2 regions of the Stenotrophomonas sp. Steno-C17 genome follow, and region 1 is predicted to be linked to the other one. Evidence: riboswitches for the same ligand, from Rfam matches in the RefSeq annotation. Region 1 holds a riboswitch; the other holds the start of a gene.
What was found. A riboswitch is a leader RNA that binds a small molecule or an ion and turns the genes downstream of it on or off. The one in region 1 is predicted to bind thiamine pyrophosphate.
Positions count from the first base shown of each region.

Region 1 (7,175 bases):
TCGGCGGCGGCGATCGCCCGTGGCGAACACGGCGCCGTCTTCATCAAACGCCACCACCACAGCGTGCGCAGCGCCGCCGTGCTGCAGGAAGAACACCGTTTCATTGCCCACTTGGCGGCGCGCGAGGTACCGGTGGTGCAGGTGCTTGCTGCAGACGACGGGCAGACCGCGCTGGAGCACGGGCGCTGGACCTATGAACTGCACGCGGTGGGCGCCGGCTCGGACCTCTATCGCGATGCGCCCTCGTGGACCCTGCTGACCGACATCGCACAGGCGCAGGAAGCCGGCCGCATGCTGGCCCGGCTGCACCGTGCCGCAGCCGATTACCACGCGCCACAGCGCGGTACCCATATCCTGGTGGCACGCGACGATCTGATCCGCGCCCACGATCCCATCGCCGCGCTGCAGGCCAGCCTGCCCGATCGCCCCGGCTTGGCCCGCTACCTGGCGCGCATTCCCTGGCAGGCGCAGCTGCGCGAGCACGTGCTGCCCTGGCATGCCGGCCTGGCCGAGAAGCTGCAGCACGAACCGCGGCTGTGGGCGCACAACGACTGGCACGTCTCCAACCTGCTGTGGAACAGCGACGGGCAGATCGCCACCGTGCTGGATTTCGGCCTGGCCTCGCCCACCAGCGCACTGTTCGACCTGGCCACGGCCATCGAGCGCAATGCGGTGGCCTGGCTGGAACTGCAACGCGGCGCCGACGCGGTGCGCAGCGATATCGCCCTGGCCCTGCTGGCCGGCTACCGCCAAGTGCTGCCGCTGTCGGCCGAGCGCGTGCATCTGCTGGCCGACCTGCTGCCGATGGTGCATTTCGACTTCGCACTGTCCGAAGTGGAGTACTTCGAAGGCATCACCGGCTCCACCGCCAATGCCGACGTGGCCTGGCAGCCGTTCATGCTCGGCCACCCGGCCTGGTTCCACAGCGCGGCCGGACAGGGCCTGCTGCAGGCGTTGCACGCCGCTGCATAGCGGCCTACAGCCCTGGGGTCAGAGCCCTTTCCTGCGGAATAGGATCTGACCCTTCCATACGCCGCCCCGGGGTCGGATCCCTTTCCACGGGAAAGGGCTCTGACCCCCTGCCCCGTGCCCGGGCTCGCAAATCCGTACGGTTTGTAGTGAAATGGTCACCTGAAGCGGGGGTGCCTGGATCTGCCAGGCTGAGAGAGTCCCTTGGAACCTGATCCGGTTTGCACCGGCGTAGGGAGCTTTGAGCAGCGGTTGCACCCCCGTTCCCTGGGCCGGTGCGTCCGCGCGCCGTCGCTTCGTCTCCCTTGCTGTCAGAAGACGAACCGAATGAACCGCTGCCTGCGCCCCACCCTGCTCGCTCTGGCCCTGTGTGCCGCCCTGCCGCTGCATGCCAGCGAGGCCGCCACCGATGCCGCCTACACCTCCGATCGCTCGCCCACCGATCTGGCCGCCGTGCGCGTGCAGGCCGGCAAACCTGCTTCTGCCAGTTCGCGCGCCAATGCCTTCGGCGGTGGCAGCTGGAAGGACACCCCGGCATCGGTGAACGTGCTCGACCGCAGCTACCTGGAACAACGCCAGGTGCGTTCGCTGTCCGAGCTGGCCAGCAACGATGCGTCGCTGGGCGATGCCTATGCACCGGTGGGCTACTACCAGAACGTGGCCATTCGTGGCTTCGCGCTGGATGCGGCCACCGGCTACCGCTTCAACGGCCTGTCGATGGCCGGCGAACAGCGGCTGGCGCTGGAGAACGTGGAATCGGTGGAAATCCTGAAGGGCGAAGCCGGCCTGGCCGCCGGCGTGATGGCCCCCGGCGGCATCATCAACTACGTGGGCAAGCGCCCGGCCGAAGTGCGCACGGTCACCCTGGGCACCGATTCGGAAGGCTCCCGCTACGCCGCCGTGGACGTGGGCCACTGGCTGACCCCGCGCTTCGGCGTGCGCTTCAACGCCGCCTGGGACGCCAGCGAGTCGTACATCGAGCACCTCGATGGCCGCCGCAACTTCTATTCGCTGGCCGCCGACTGGCTGATCGGTGAGCGCGGCAAGCTGGAAGTGGACGCCAACTACCAGACCAGTTCGCAGCGCTCGGCATCGGGCTACCAGCTGCTGGGTGCCAGCGAGCTGCCGCGCGGCGTGGACCGCGACCACCTGCTGGGCTACCAGCCGTGGCAGATGCCGGTGGGCATTGCCAGCACCAACATCACCGTGCAGCACACCTACGACTTCAGCAGCGCCTGGCAGTCGCGCGTGGCGCTGGGCCACAGCCGCACGGTGATCGATGACAACGTGGCCTTCGCCTACGGCTGCTACTACGCCGCGCAGTGCGCCGACGGCAGCGTGCCAGGCAACTACTTCGCGCCCAACGGCGACTACGACGTCTACGATTACCGCAGCCCCGACGACACCCGCCGCAACCAGCAGGCCCGTGCCGAACTGCGCGGCCGCTTCAGCACCGGCAGCGTGGGCCACGAGCTGAGCCTGGGCGGCGAGACCTACCGCCGCACCGTGGACCGCCGCCCCAGCGTGAACGAGTACGTGGGCACCACCAACTACCACGACGGCCAGGTACCGGTGTTCGATCCTTCGCCGTTGCAGCCGGGCCCGTCCGCACGCCGCCTGGACAGCCGCCAGAACGCGTTCTTCGCGCTGGACCGGCTCAGCTTCGGCGACGATTGGCAGTGGCTGGCCGGTGGCCGCTACGTGCGCCTGGACGAACGCGCCTACGACAAGCGCGGCAACCCGCAGCGGCACAGCCGCCTGTCGCGCTTCCTGCCGCAGACCGCACTGGTGTGGAAAGCCACCGACCAGCTGAACGCCTACGCCAGCTACGTGCGCGGCATTTCGCTGGGGCAGGAAGCGCCGTTCTGGACCAGCAACGCCGACACCTTCCTGCCGGCGGTGGAATCGCGCCAGCTGGAAGCGGGGGTGAAGTACGCGCCGAACGAGGCGCTGAGCGTGGGCGCGGCGGTGTTCCGCATCAGCCAGCCCTACCAGTACGCCAAGCCGGACGACAGCGATGTGGGCTTCACCTTCGTGCAGGAAGGCCAGCAGACCCACACCGGGCTGGAGCTGACCGCCAACGGCCAGCTGACCGATGCGCTGCAGGTGGTGGCCAGCGCCAGCGTGCTGCGCGCCCGCGCACGGGATGCCGGTACGCCCGCCTATGAAGGCCACCAGCTGGTGAACGTGCCGAAGGTGCGCGCCAGCGTGCACCTGGCCTACGCACTGCCGTTCGTGCAGGGCCTGCAGGTGACCGGGGGCTGGCGCTATGCATCGGCCAACGTGGCGCGTGCCGATGGCGCGGTGCGTGCACCGGACTATTCGGTGTTCGACGCCGGCCTGCGCTTCCAGCACCGCCTGCACGAACGTGCGGTGACCTGGAACCTGTCGGTGGACAACGTGTTCAACCGCTTCTACTGGCGTGACACCGGCAGCAGCGCCGGTGATTACTACCTGTTCCCCGGTGCGCCGCGACAGGCCCGCCTGTCGGTGTCGTTCGCGCTGTGAACGGAGCCGTGCTCGAGTGGACCGCCGCGCTGTGCAGCGTGCTGGGCGTCTGGCTGATGGCCCGGCGCCGGCTGTCGGCGTGGCCGGTCGGGCTGCTGTCGGTGGCGCTGTACGGGCTGGTGTTCGCCGAAGCCAAGCTGTATTCGGACACCCTGCTGCAGGTGATCTTCGGCGGTTTCCTGGTCTATGGCTGGTTGAACTGGCGCCAGCATGCCGCCGATGAAGGCAGCATCCGCATCGTGCCGCTGGCGCGCGGCACGCTGCTGCGCGACCTGGCCATCGGCGTATGCGGCGGCGTGGCGCTGGGCGCGGTCATGCACAGCTTCACCGACGCCGCACTGCCGTGGCTGGATGCCCTGCTGACCGGCCTCAGCCTGGTCGGCCAGTGGTGGCAGGCGCGCCGGCATGCGGCGTGCTGGTGGGTGTGGATCGCCGTGGACGTGGTGTACGTGGGCACGTACCTGTTCAAGTCGCTGCACGTGACCGCCGCGCTGTACGTGTTCTTCCTGGGCCTGGCGGTGTTCGGCCTGCGCGCGTGGCAGGCCGCCGCGCGCGCGCCGCAGGTCGCCTCGGCCCGGTAGAGTCGAGCTTGCTCGACTGCGCAGGTGCGCCGGGCCGCGCGGGTTCATCCACGCATGGCGTGGATCTACGAGTGCGCCGCGGGTTCATCCACGCATGGCGTGGATCTATTCAGCCAGGTCGGCCAGCACCTTGCGCGAGGGCGCGAAGAAGGTGACGCCGGTGACCGCCGTCGAGAAATCCAGGATGCGATCGTGCAGCGGCGCCGGATTGCCGATGAACATGCGTTCCAGCATCTGCTCGATCACCCACAGCCGGCGCGTGTAGCCGATGAAGTAGGTGCCGTACTCATTGTGGCCCGGGCGCGCGAACGGCATGTTGTCGCGCAGGATCTCGTGCTCGCCGTCGGCATCCTCGATGGTGCACAGCGTCTTGTGCGACTTCTGCGCATCGGCCGGTGCATCGTCCAGTTCCATGTTGTCGTGCTTGGTGCGGCCGATGATGGCTTCCTGCGCTTCGGTCTTCTGCGCGCGCCAGGCCTGCAGGTTGTGCAGGTACTTCTGCACCACCACGTAGCTGCCACCGGCATGTTCGGGGTCTTCATCGCCGACGATGGTGGCCTCCGGCAACGACAGCCCTTCCGGGTTGGCCGTGCCATCAACAAAGTCGAGCAGGTCGCGGCCATCGAAATAACGGAAGCCGGCCACTTCATCTACCGTTTCCACCGCATCGCCGAAGGCCAGCAGCAGGTTGCGCTCGAACGCCACGATCAGGTCCTGGGTGCGCGCACGGATGTGGTACAGCAGGTCGCCGGGGGTGGCCACCGCGGTGTGGGTGGCGCCCTGGATCTCACGGAATGGCTTCAACTCGCGCGGCGGCGTGCTGCCCACCAGCGGTGCCCACACGCGATGGCCGATGGCCACGTTGCAGGTGAACGTGCGCTCGATCTCGCGGATGGCGGTGTTCTTGATCAGATCATCGGTACTGCCCAGCACCTGCCGCACCGTGGCGATGGAATCGGCATCGTCCTTCACCTTCAGCACCAGGAAGGCCGCGCAATGGGTCAACGGCGCGGTGATCTGCTGCGGCTCGTTGTCCAGCGTGTGATTCAGGGCGGTGATCGGGGCGGGCTGGGAATTCATGGAACATCCTGCTGGCTTGAGGCGGCGATCATAGCCGAACCAACACCACCACGATGCCAGCCTGGGTAGAGTCGAGCTTGCTCGACTGCCGTTCGCGCGGCGCGGCCCCGATTTCATCTGGCAAGATGTCTGGACCACGCTTCAGGGAGGACAGCACGATGGCATCCATCCGCACACGCAGACACGCTCCGGTACTGTTCGCACTACTGCTCGGCGCGACCTGCACCGGCCATTCGGCAGAGACCGGTACGTTCTTCAGCGCGCTGCAGCAGTACCAGGGCGACAACTTCAAAGGCTGCGCCGCTACGCTCGGCGCGATGTATCAGCAAGGCACCCGCTTTCCTGATGCGGGCGAACTGCTGCTGGTCGAGTGCACGGCGGCCGCTGGCGACCACGCCGCTGCGATGGCCTACGTCGCTTCGCTGGTTGAGCAGGACCGGCTGCCCGTCGATGATCTGCTGCACAAGGACCGTCCTGGCCTGAACGCGCTGCGCGCTGATCCGGGCTGGGAGCGTGTGTTGGCACGCGTGGAAGCGACGCAGACGCAGCGGGACGCGCAGTTGGACGTAGCGTTGCGCAACGAACTGCTGGAGCGCGAGGCCCGCGACCAGGCCGAGCAGCACGCCGCCATTGCGACCGGGGGCGACGAGGCCTTCAAGCGCATCGGCCCGTTGGCCAAGGCCAATGCGGAGTGGTTGAAATCGGTGATCGCCGAGAAGGGATGGCCGACACGATCAAAGGTGGGCCGCGATGGCGCCAAGGCAGCATGGCTGCTGGTGCAGCACGCTGACCAGGATCCTGCCTTCCAGGCAGACGTACTGCCGCTGATCGAACAGGCCGCCATGGCGGGCGAGGCCGATCGGGCTGACGTGGCCCTGCTGACCGACCGCGTGTTGGTGGCGCAAGGCAAACCGCAACGCTACGGCAGCCAGTTCGTGCGGGGCGACGACGGCGCGATGCGGCTGCGCCCCACCGAAGACATGCCCGGCCTGGATGCACGGCGCAGCGCCATGGGGCTGCCCACGCTGGCCGAGTACAAAGCCATCCTGGCCGACAGTTACGGCGCGCCCGTGCGTTGATCGCCTGGGCGGGCCTACGCACCGCCGCGAGCACTGAAAAAAAGAAGCCCGGCACAAGGCCGGGCTTCGGATGGCATGCGGGAGAGAGAGAGAGTCACATGCCACTTACACGCACTAACGACAGAGCGATGTCTTACCAGCTGAAGCGCGGACCCACGAACCACTCGCGGTCGCCCGCCTTGGCCAGCTTCACTTCGCCACTCAGGCCCCAGTTCTGGTTGAACTTGGCGGTGGCGCCGACGCGGCCGTAGAACTCGCCTTCCGGATTGATGCCGTGCTTCTTGCTGTAATCCTCGTAACCGGCCAGCGCATAGCCTTCCAGGTACGGGTTGAACGCGGTACGCAGACCCACTTCGGTGGAGTAGCCGTTGAAGTCCAGGCCGTGCTTCAGGTCGAACTTCTGGTACGCAACACGAGCCACCAGGTCGGTGTTCGGTGCGATGCCATAGTTGTAGCCGGCACCGATGCGCCACTGGGCCACATCGTTCTTGAAGGTGTCGGTTTCCTGCTTGCTGTAGTCACCGAAGACCGAGAAGTTCGGGTGCACTGCAACCGAGCCCTTCACGCCCCAGCCATCGGCGTCGCCGCCCTTGGCATCGGTGTTCACGTAACCGCCTTCAACGTAGTTGTACGACAGGCCATCGGCAGCCGATGCAGCGAACGGCAGGGCAGCCAGCAGACCCAGGGCAAGCAGCGAATTCTTGATCATCGGGACACACCTTTAATTATTTTTGGTTTCGTCGGCCGCCTCCGGGGAGAGGGAGAGAGGAGGCGGTCGACAGGTGTGAATTATCCGTTTGCTGGTGAAATCGCCCCTGAATATTGTACTGACCAGTACATGAATGAGGTTGCCGTTCAGGGAACTTGTAGCGGTTTGGCCGTAGCCATGCCCCCATAGTTCGTGTCGATTGCACAAACTATGGGAGCAATCACCTACACAGACTATGGGGACAAATGT
Region 1 covers NZ_JBWJPD010000017.1:53,430-60,604, reverse strand. Annotated here, with positions in the region: gene AC06FA_RS15175 (phosphotransferase enzyme family protein) at 1-972, shown strand, start outside; TPP riboswitch at 1,129-1,224, shown strand; gene AC06FA_RS15170 (TonB-dependent receptor) at 1,297-3,477, shown strand; gene pnuC (nicotinamide riboside transporter PnuC) at 3,486-4,058, shown strand; gene AC06FA_RS15160 (Dyp-type peroxidase) at 4,164-5,138, opposite strand; gene AC06FA_RS15155 (DUF6624 domain-containing protein) at 5,297-6,217, shown strand; gene AC06FA_RS15150 (OmpO family porin) at 6,351-6,923, opposite strand.

Region 2 (7,175 bases), on a different contig from region 1:
CCTGCATGCCGCTCTCGGCGTACTCGCGCACGTCCTGGGTGATCTTCATCGAACAGAAGTGCGGGCCACACATCGAACAGAAGTGCGCCAGCTTGTGTGCATCCTTGGGCAACGTCTCGTCGTGGAATTCCTTGGCCTTTTCCGGATCCAGGCCCAGGTGGAACTGGTCTTCCCAGCGGAATTCGAAGCGCGCCTTGCTGAGCGCGTTGTCACGCACCTGCGCACCCGGGTGGCCCTTGGCCAGGTCGGCCGCATGTGCGGCGATGCGGTAGGCCATGATGCCGTCGCGCACATCCTGGCGGTTGGGCAGGCCCAAGTGCTCCTTGGGCGTGACATAGCAGAGCATGGCGGTGCCGAACCAACCGATCATCGCCGCACCGATGGCACTGGTGATGTGGTCGTAGCCCGGCGCGATATCGGTGGTCAGCGGGCCGAGCGTGTAGAACGGCGCTTCGCCACACTCGCGCAGCTGCTTGTCCATGTTCTCCTTGATCAACTGCATCGGCACATGGCCGGGGCCTTCGATCATGGTCTGCACATCGTGCTTCCACGCGATCTTCGTCAACTCGCCCAGCGTTTCCAGTTCGCCGAACTGCGCGGCATCGTTGGCATCGGCAATGCAGCCCGGGCGCAGGCCATCACCCAGCGAGAAGGTCACGTCGTAGGCCTTCATGATCTCGCAGATGTCTTCGAAGTGCGTGTAGAGGAAATTCTCCTTGTGGTGGGCCAGGCACCACTTGGCCATGATCGAGCCACCGCGGCTGACGATGCCGGTCACCCGCTTGGCGGTGAGCGGAACATAGCGCAGCAGTACGCCGGCATGGATGGTGAAGTAGTCCACGCCCTGCTCGGCCTGTTCGATCAGCGTGTCGCGGAAAATCTCCCAGGTCAGCGCCTCGGCGCGACCGTCGACCTTCTCCAGCGCCTGGTAGATCGGCACCGTACCGATGGCCACCGGCGAATTGCGGATGATCCATTCCCGCGTTTCGTGGATGTGCTTGCCGGTGGAAAGATCCATCACCGTATCGCCGCCCCAGCGGATCGCCCAGACCAGCTTCTCCACCTCTTCGGCGATGCCGGAGGACACCGCACTGTTGCCGATGTTGGCGTTGATCTTGGTCAGGAAGTTGCGACCGATGATCATCGGCTCGCTTTCGGGGTGATTGATGTTGTTGGGCAGTACCGCGCGGCCACGAGCGATTTCATCACGCACGAATTCAGGCGTGATGATCTTCGGAATGGACGCGCCGAAGGATTCACCGGCGTGCTGCTGCAGCAGGCTGGCGTCACGGATATCCTGCAGCCGCTGGTTCTCGCGGATCGCCACGAACTCCATTTCCGGGGTGATGATGCCGCGCCGCGCGTAGTGCATCTGGGTCACGTTGGCCCCGGCCTTCGCGCGCCGCGGCAGGCTGCGCGCGGGGAAGCGCACCGCGTCCAGCTTCGGGTCGTGCTCGCGTTCGCGGCCGAAGCGCGAGCTGAGCGCATCGAGCGCTTCGGTGTCGGCACGTTCTTCGATCCAGCCACGGCGCAGCGCCGGCAGGCCCGTGGTCAGGTCGATGGTCGCCTGCGGATCGGTGTACGGACCGGAGGTGTCGTACACGGTCAGCGGCGCATTTTCCTCGCCACCGAACAGGGTGGGCGTGCGGGTCAGCGCGATCTCGCGCATGGGCACGCGAAGGTCGGGGCGCGAACCGGGCACGTGGATCTTGCGCGAACCGGCGATGGGCCGGGTAACTGACGCGGAAAGTTGCTGGGCCTGCTGCTGCAGATCGGAGGGCTGTGCGTTCATCGGGCATCGTCCAGGAAGGTCAGGGACGAAGCGGCGGCGCACTGCGCACCGCGCCCGGACGGTCCTTGGGCGGACTCCGGGCACGGCTGCACTGCAAAGCTTCCCTACGCCGGTATGAACCGGATCAGGTTCCAAGGGACTGTCTCAACCGTGGCCACTGGCCGCGGTACCCCCGCTTCTTGCTGCGTATTAGAGCACAGGCCGGGTCAGTAACCGGCGGCCTGGCCATCCTTGCGGCTTTCCGACGCACCGAAGTACACACCGCTTTCCGGATCGCGCAGGATGGCCTGGTAGCCACCATACGGGCCATCGGCAAACACCACGCGGTGGCCCTTGCGCATCAGGGCGCGCACGGTCTCGTAGGGGAAGCCGGTTTCCAGGTTCACTTCGCCGCCATCGCTCATGGCGGTGGCCTGGCCGGTCGGCTCGGTCGACCCTTCATGCTGGATGCGCGGCGCATCGCCGGCTTCCTGCAGGTTCATGCCGAAGTCGACCAGGTTCATCACGATCTGCGCATGGCCCTGCGGCTGCATCGCACCGCCCATCACGCCGAAGCTGGCATACGGCTTGCCGTCCTTGGTGATGAAGGCCGGAATGATGGTCTGGAACGGGCGCTTGCCCGGTGCGTAGCCGTTGGGATGGTTCTTCTGCAGCACGAACATCTCGCCGCGGTCCTGCAGGATGAAACCCAGCCCCGGTGGCGCCATGCCGCTGCCCATGCCGCGGTAGTTGGACTGGATGAGCGAGACCATCATGCCGTCGCTGTCGGCCACGGTCATGTAGATCGTGTCGCCCTGTTCGAGCTGTTTCGGCGTACCCGGCTGCACTTCCTTCAGCGCCTTGTCCATCGAGATCAGCGCGCGGCGCTGCGCGGCGTATTCCTTGGAAATCAGTTTCTGCACCGGTGCCGGCTGGAAGGCCATGTCGGCATAGAAGCGCGCGCGATCGGCGAAGGCCAGCTTCTTGGCTTCCACGAACAGGTGCACGTGCTCGGGCGAACCGAACGCGATCTTCGAGAAGTCGTAGCCTTCCAGCACGTTGAGGATCTGCAGCGCGGCAATGCCCTGGCTGTTCGGCGGCAGTTCCCACACGTCATAGCCCCGGTAGTTGCTGCTGACCGGCTCGACCCATTCACCGTGGTGGTCGGCCATGTCCTGGTAACTGAGATAACCGCCATTGGCCTTGAAATAATCCCCGATGGCGCGGGCCACGTCGCCCTTGTAGAACGCATCGCGGCCACCATCGGCGATTTTCTGCAGGGTGTCGGCCAGGTTCGGGTTCTTCCACATCTGGCCCTTGCGCGGGGCATGGCCGTCGATGGTGAACTGTTCGCTGAAGCCGGGATATTTCGACAGGCGCGGCACCGAACGATCCCAGTAGTAGGCAATCACTTCAGCCACCGGATGGCCCTCGCGCGCATACCGGATGGCCGGGGCCAGGTTGTCGGCCATCGGCTTGCGGCCAAAGCGGTCGTGCAGCGCGAACCAGCCGTCCACCGCGCCGGGTACCGATACCGGCAGCGGACCGGTGGCCGGAATCTCCTTCAGGCCACGGCGCTGGAACTCGGCCAGGGTGAGCGACTTCGGCGAACGCCCCGAGCCGTTGTAGCCGTACAGCTTCTGCGTCTTCGGATCCCACACGATGGCGAACAGGTCGCCGCCGATGCCGTTGCCGGTGGGCTCCATCAGACCCAGCGCCGCATTGGCGGCAATGGCGGCATCGACCGCCGAACCGCCTGCCTTCATCACGTCCAGCGCGATCTGGGTCGCCAGCGGCTGCGAGGTGGCGGCCATGGCATGCGGGGCGATGACTTCGGAGCGGGTGGCGAAGGTCTGGCCGGTGATGCGGTCGGCGGCACTGGACAGGGCGGGGACTGCGGCCAGCACGGCAGCGGCAAGCAGGGAGCGGGCAAGGCGTCGGGACACGGTTGGGTTCCGATGGAAGGGTGGTGACCTGATCTTCGCCGCTGTGGGGCGCGCGCGGTATCGGGCAGAGGTCATGGCGGCAGCGCTTCGGTGGGTGCGGACCTTGGCTGGCTTCGGGGAATCCAGTGCGGACCAAGGTCCGCACCTACCAGAGCGGGATGCGTGCACGGCTGCGGGCGTCGGTAAATCCAGGGCGGAATCACCGGCAAATCCGCGCAAAAAACCCGCTGAAAAGAGTGAATTCCGGTTCACCGAAACACTTTCAGCGGCAACCATCCTTGCGCCACAAGCCTTTGCGCCAGATACAGGCGAAACCGATGAAAAACCCGTTGCCAGGGTTGACACCGCGGAAATGGCTATGTTTCTCTCGATCCCATGCTGCAACGCCACCCGCCCCTGCGAACCGCCACTGAAGCCGCCGATTCCGGCGCCGCATCGCTGCGTTCGCTTCTCGTGCTCGTACTTATTAGCCAGCCCACAGGTGCGGGACGAGCCAGCGTGTAAGCAACAGACACACCGGAACTCGATCAGAAACCCGCACCCACCCTGGTGCGGGTTTTTTCATTTCAGGACCTGGTTTCACACGCAACCACTCAACCATCCAGCCACGACCATGCACACCGCCTCCCGCAAAACCCGGACCTGCTGCACCACGCCCTGCCGTGGTGGCTGTGCCCGTGCGATGCGCGGCGCCTCCTCCCCCGCTTTCCCCTGACCGGCCGGTACGTCGCTTCGACTGCCGGCCGTCTTTTTTCTTCCCAGCCAAGGAACCTCCCCCATGAGCACCAACTCCCTGCCCCAGACCAAGATCGCCGTCGTCGGTTACGGCAGCCAGGGCCGCGCCCACGCGCTGAACCTGCGTGAATCCGGCTTCGACGTGGTGGTAGGCCTGCGCCCGGGCGGCCCGACCGAAGCCAAGGCACAGGCCGATGGCTTCACCGTGGTGGCCCCGGCTGACGCCGTGAAGGATGCCGACCTGGTGGCCGTACTGACCCCGGACATGGTGCAGAAGAAGCTCTACAACGAGGTGCTGGCGCCGAACATGAAACAGGGCGCCTGCCTGTTGTTCGCCCACGGCCTGAACGTGCACTACGGCATGATCGAACCGCGCGCCGACCTGGACGTGGTGCTGGTGGCACCGAAGGGCCCGGGCGCGCTGGTCCGCCGCGAATACGAGATCGGTCGTGGCGTGCCGTGCATCTGGGCGGTCTACCAGGACGTCAGCGGCCAGGCGGCGCAGCACGCGCAGGCCTATGCGGCCGGCCTGGGCGGCGCACGCGCCAACCTGATCCAGACCACCTTCAAGGAAGAAACCGAAACGGATCTGTTCGGCGAGCAGGCCGTGCTGTGCGGCGGCGCCTCGGCCCTGGTGCAGGCCGGCTTCGAAACCCTGGTGGAAGCGGGTTACCAGCCGGAGATCGCCTATTACGAAGTGCTGCACGAACTGAAGCTGATCGTGGACCTGTTCTACGAAGGCGGCATCTCGCGGATGCTGGAATTCATCTCCGAAACCGCCCAGTACGGTGACTACGTGAGCGGCCCGCGGGTGATCGACGCCGGCACCAAGGAGCGCATGAAGGAAGTGCTGAAGGACATCCAGGACGGCACCTTCACCAAGAACTGGGTGGCCGAGTACGAAGCGGGCCTGCCGAACTACAACAAGTTCAAGCAGGCCGACCTGGAGCACCCGATCGAGAAGGTAGGCAAGGAACTGCGCGCCAAGATGGTCTGGTTGCAAGGACAGGCCGCGTAACCACGCGGCCTCCCCCACCCGCTTTGCAAGGTTCCCCCATGAACTCTTCCACACATCGCAGCGCGCCGCCCAACGGCGCGCGCTGGCTGACCCAGGCGCTGGAGGCCGAGGGTGTCCGCACGCTGTTCGGTTACCCGGGCGGCACCATCATGCCGTTCTACGACGCGCTGGTGGATTCGGCGCTGAAGCACATCCTGGTGCGCCACGAGCAGGGCGCGGCGCTGGCCGCCAATGGCTTTGCCCGCGCCAGCGGCCAGGTTGGCGTCTGCGTGGCGACCTCTGGCCCGGGCGCCTCCAACCTGGTGACCGGCATTGCCGATGCCATGCTGGATTCGGTGCCGATGGTCTGCATCACCGGCCAGGTGGGTACCCCGCTGCTGGGTACCGATGCTTTCCAGGAACTGGATGTGTTTGGCCTGACGATGCCCATCGTCAAGCACAGCTGGCTGGTGCGCAGTGTCGATGACCTGCCGCGCGTGGTGGCCGATGCCTTCCGCATCGCCCGCGAAGGCCGCCCCGGCCCGGTGCTGATCGACCTGCCCAAGGACGTGCAGCTGGCCGATGCCAGCCACCTGCCGGTGCATGTGCCGGCCAGCGTCGAGCCGCCGGCCGCCGCCGCCGATGCGGCCATCGCCGAGGCCATCGCCGCGCTGGCGGCGGCCGAAAAGCCGGTGGTCTACGCCGGTGGTGGCATCGCCCTGGGTGAGGCCGTGCAGGATCTGCGCGACTTCGTCGAAGCCAGCGGCATTCCCACCGTGATGACCCTGCGCGGGCTGGGTGCACTGCCGCCGCAGCACCCGCAGTCGCTGGGCATGCTGGGCATGCACGGCACCCGTGCGGCCAACATGGCCGTGCAGGACAGCGACCTGCTGCTGGTGCTGGGCGCGCGTTTCGATGACCGTGCCACCGGCAAGCTGGCCGAGTTCGCGCCGTTCGCCCGCGTGGTGCATATCGACGCTGACGCCTACGAGATCTCCAAACTGCGCAGCGCCGATGTGGCCGTGCCCGGCAACGTCGGCCACGCCATCCGCGCCCTGCGTGCGGCCTTCCCCTCCCCCCAGGCCCACCAGGACGCATGGCGCAAGCGCTGTGCACAGCACCGCGATCGCTTCGCCGCCCGCTACGACGCGCCGGGCCAGCACATCTACGCACCGGCCCTGCTGAAGCGCCTGAGCGAGCTGGCCCCGGCCGACGCGGTGATCGCCTGCGACGTGGGCCAGCACCAGATGTGGGTCGCCCAGCACTGCCGCTTCAACCACCCGCGCAACCACCTGACCAGCGGTGCGCTGGGCACCATGGGCTTCGGCCTGCCGGCAGCGATGGGCGCGCAGTTCGCCTGCCCCGACCGCACCGTGGTGCTGGTGTCCGGCGATGGCAGCTTCATGATGAACGTGCAGGAGCTGACCACCATTGCCCGCTGCCGCCTGCCGGTGAAGATCGTGCTGCTGGACAACAGTTCGCTGGGCATGGTGCGGCAGTGGCAGGAACTGTTCTTCGCCGAGCGTTACAGCGAGATCGACCTGTCCGACAACCCGGACTTCGTGGCCCTGGCCAAGGTGTTCGGCATTGCCGCCACCCGCATCGACACCCGCGACGACGTGGAAGGTGGCCTGGCCGCGCTGCTGGCCGAGCCGGGCCCGGCCCTGCTGCACGTGGCCATCGACGCCCGCGCCAACGTGTGGCCGCTGGTGCCGCCCAACACCGC
Region 2 covers NZ_JBWJPD010000019.1:47,498-54,672, reverse strand. Annotated here, with positions in the region: gene thiC (phosphomethylpyrimidine synthase ThiC) at 1-1,792, opposite strand, end outside; TPP riboswitch at 1,876-1,976, opposite strand; gene ggt (gamma-glutamyltransferase) at 1,999-3,717, opposite strand; gene ilvC (ketol-acid reductoisomerase) at 4,496-5,470, shown strand; gene ilvG (acetolactate synthase 2 catalytic subunit) at 5,509-7,175, shown strand, end outside.
Region 2: it holds a riboswitch for thiamine pyrophosphate, as region 1 does, so the genes downstream of both, thiC (phosphomethylpyrimidine synthase ThiC) here and AC06FA_RS15170 (TonB-dependent receptor) in region 1, are expected to answer to the same signal.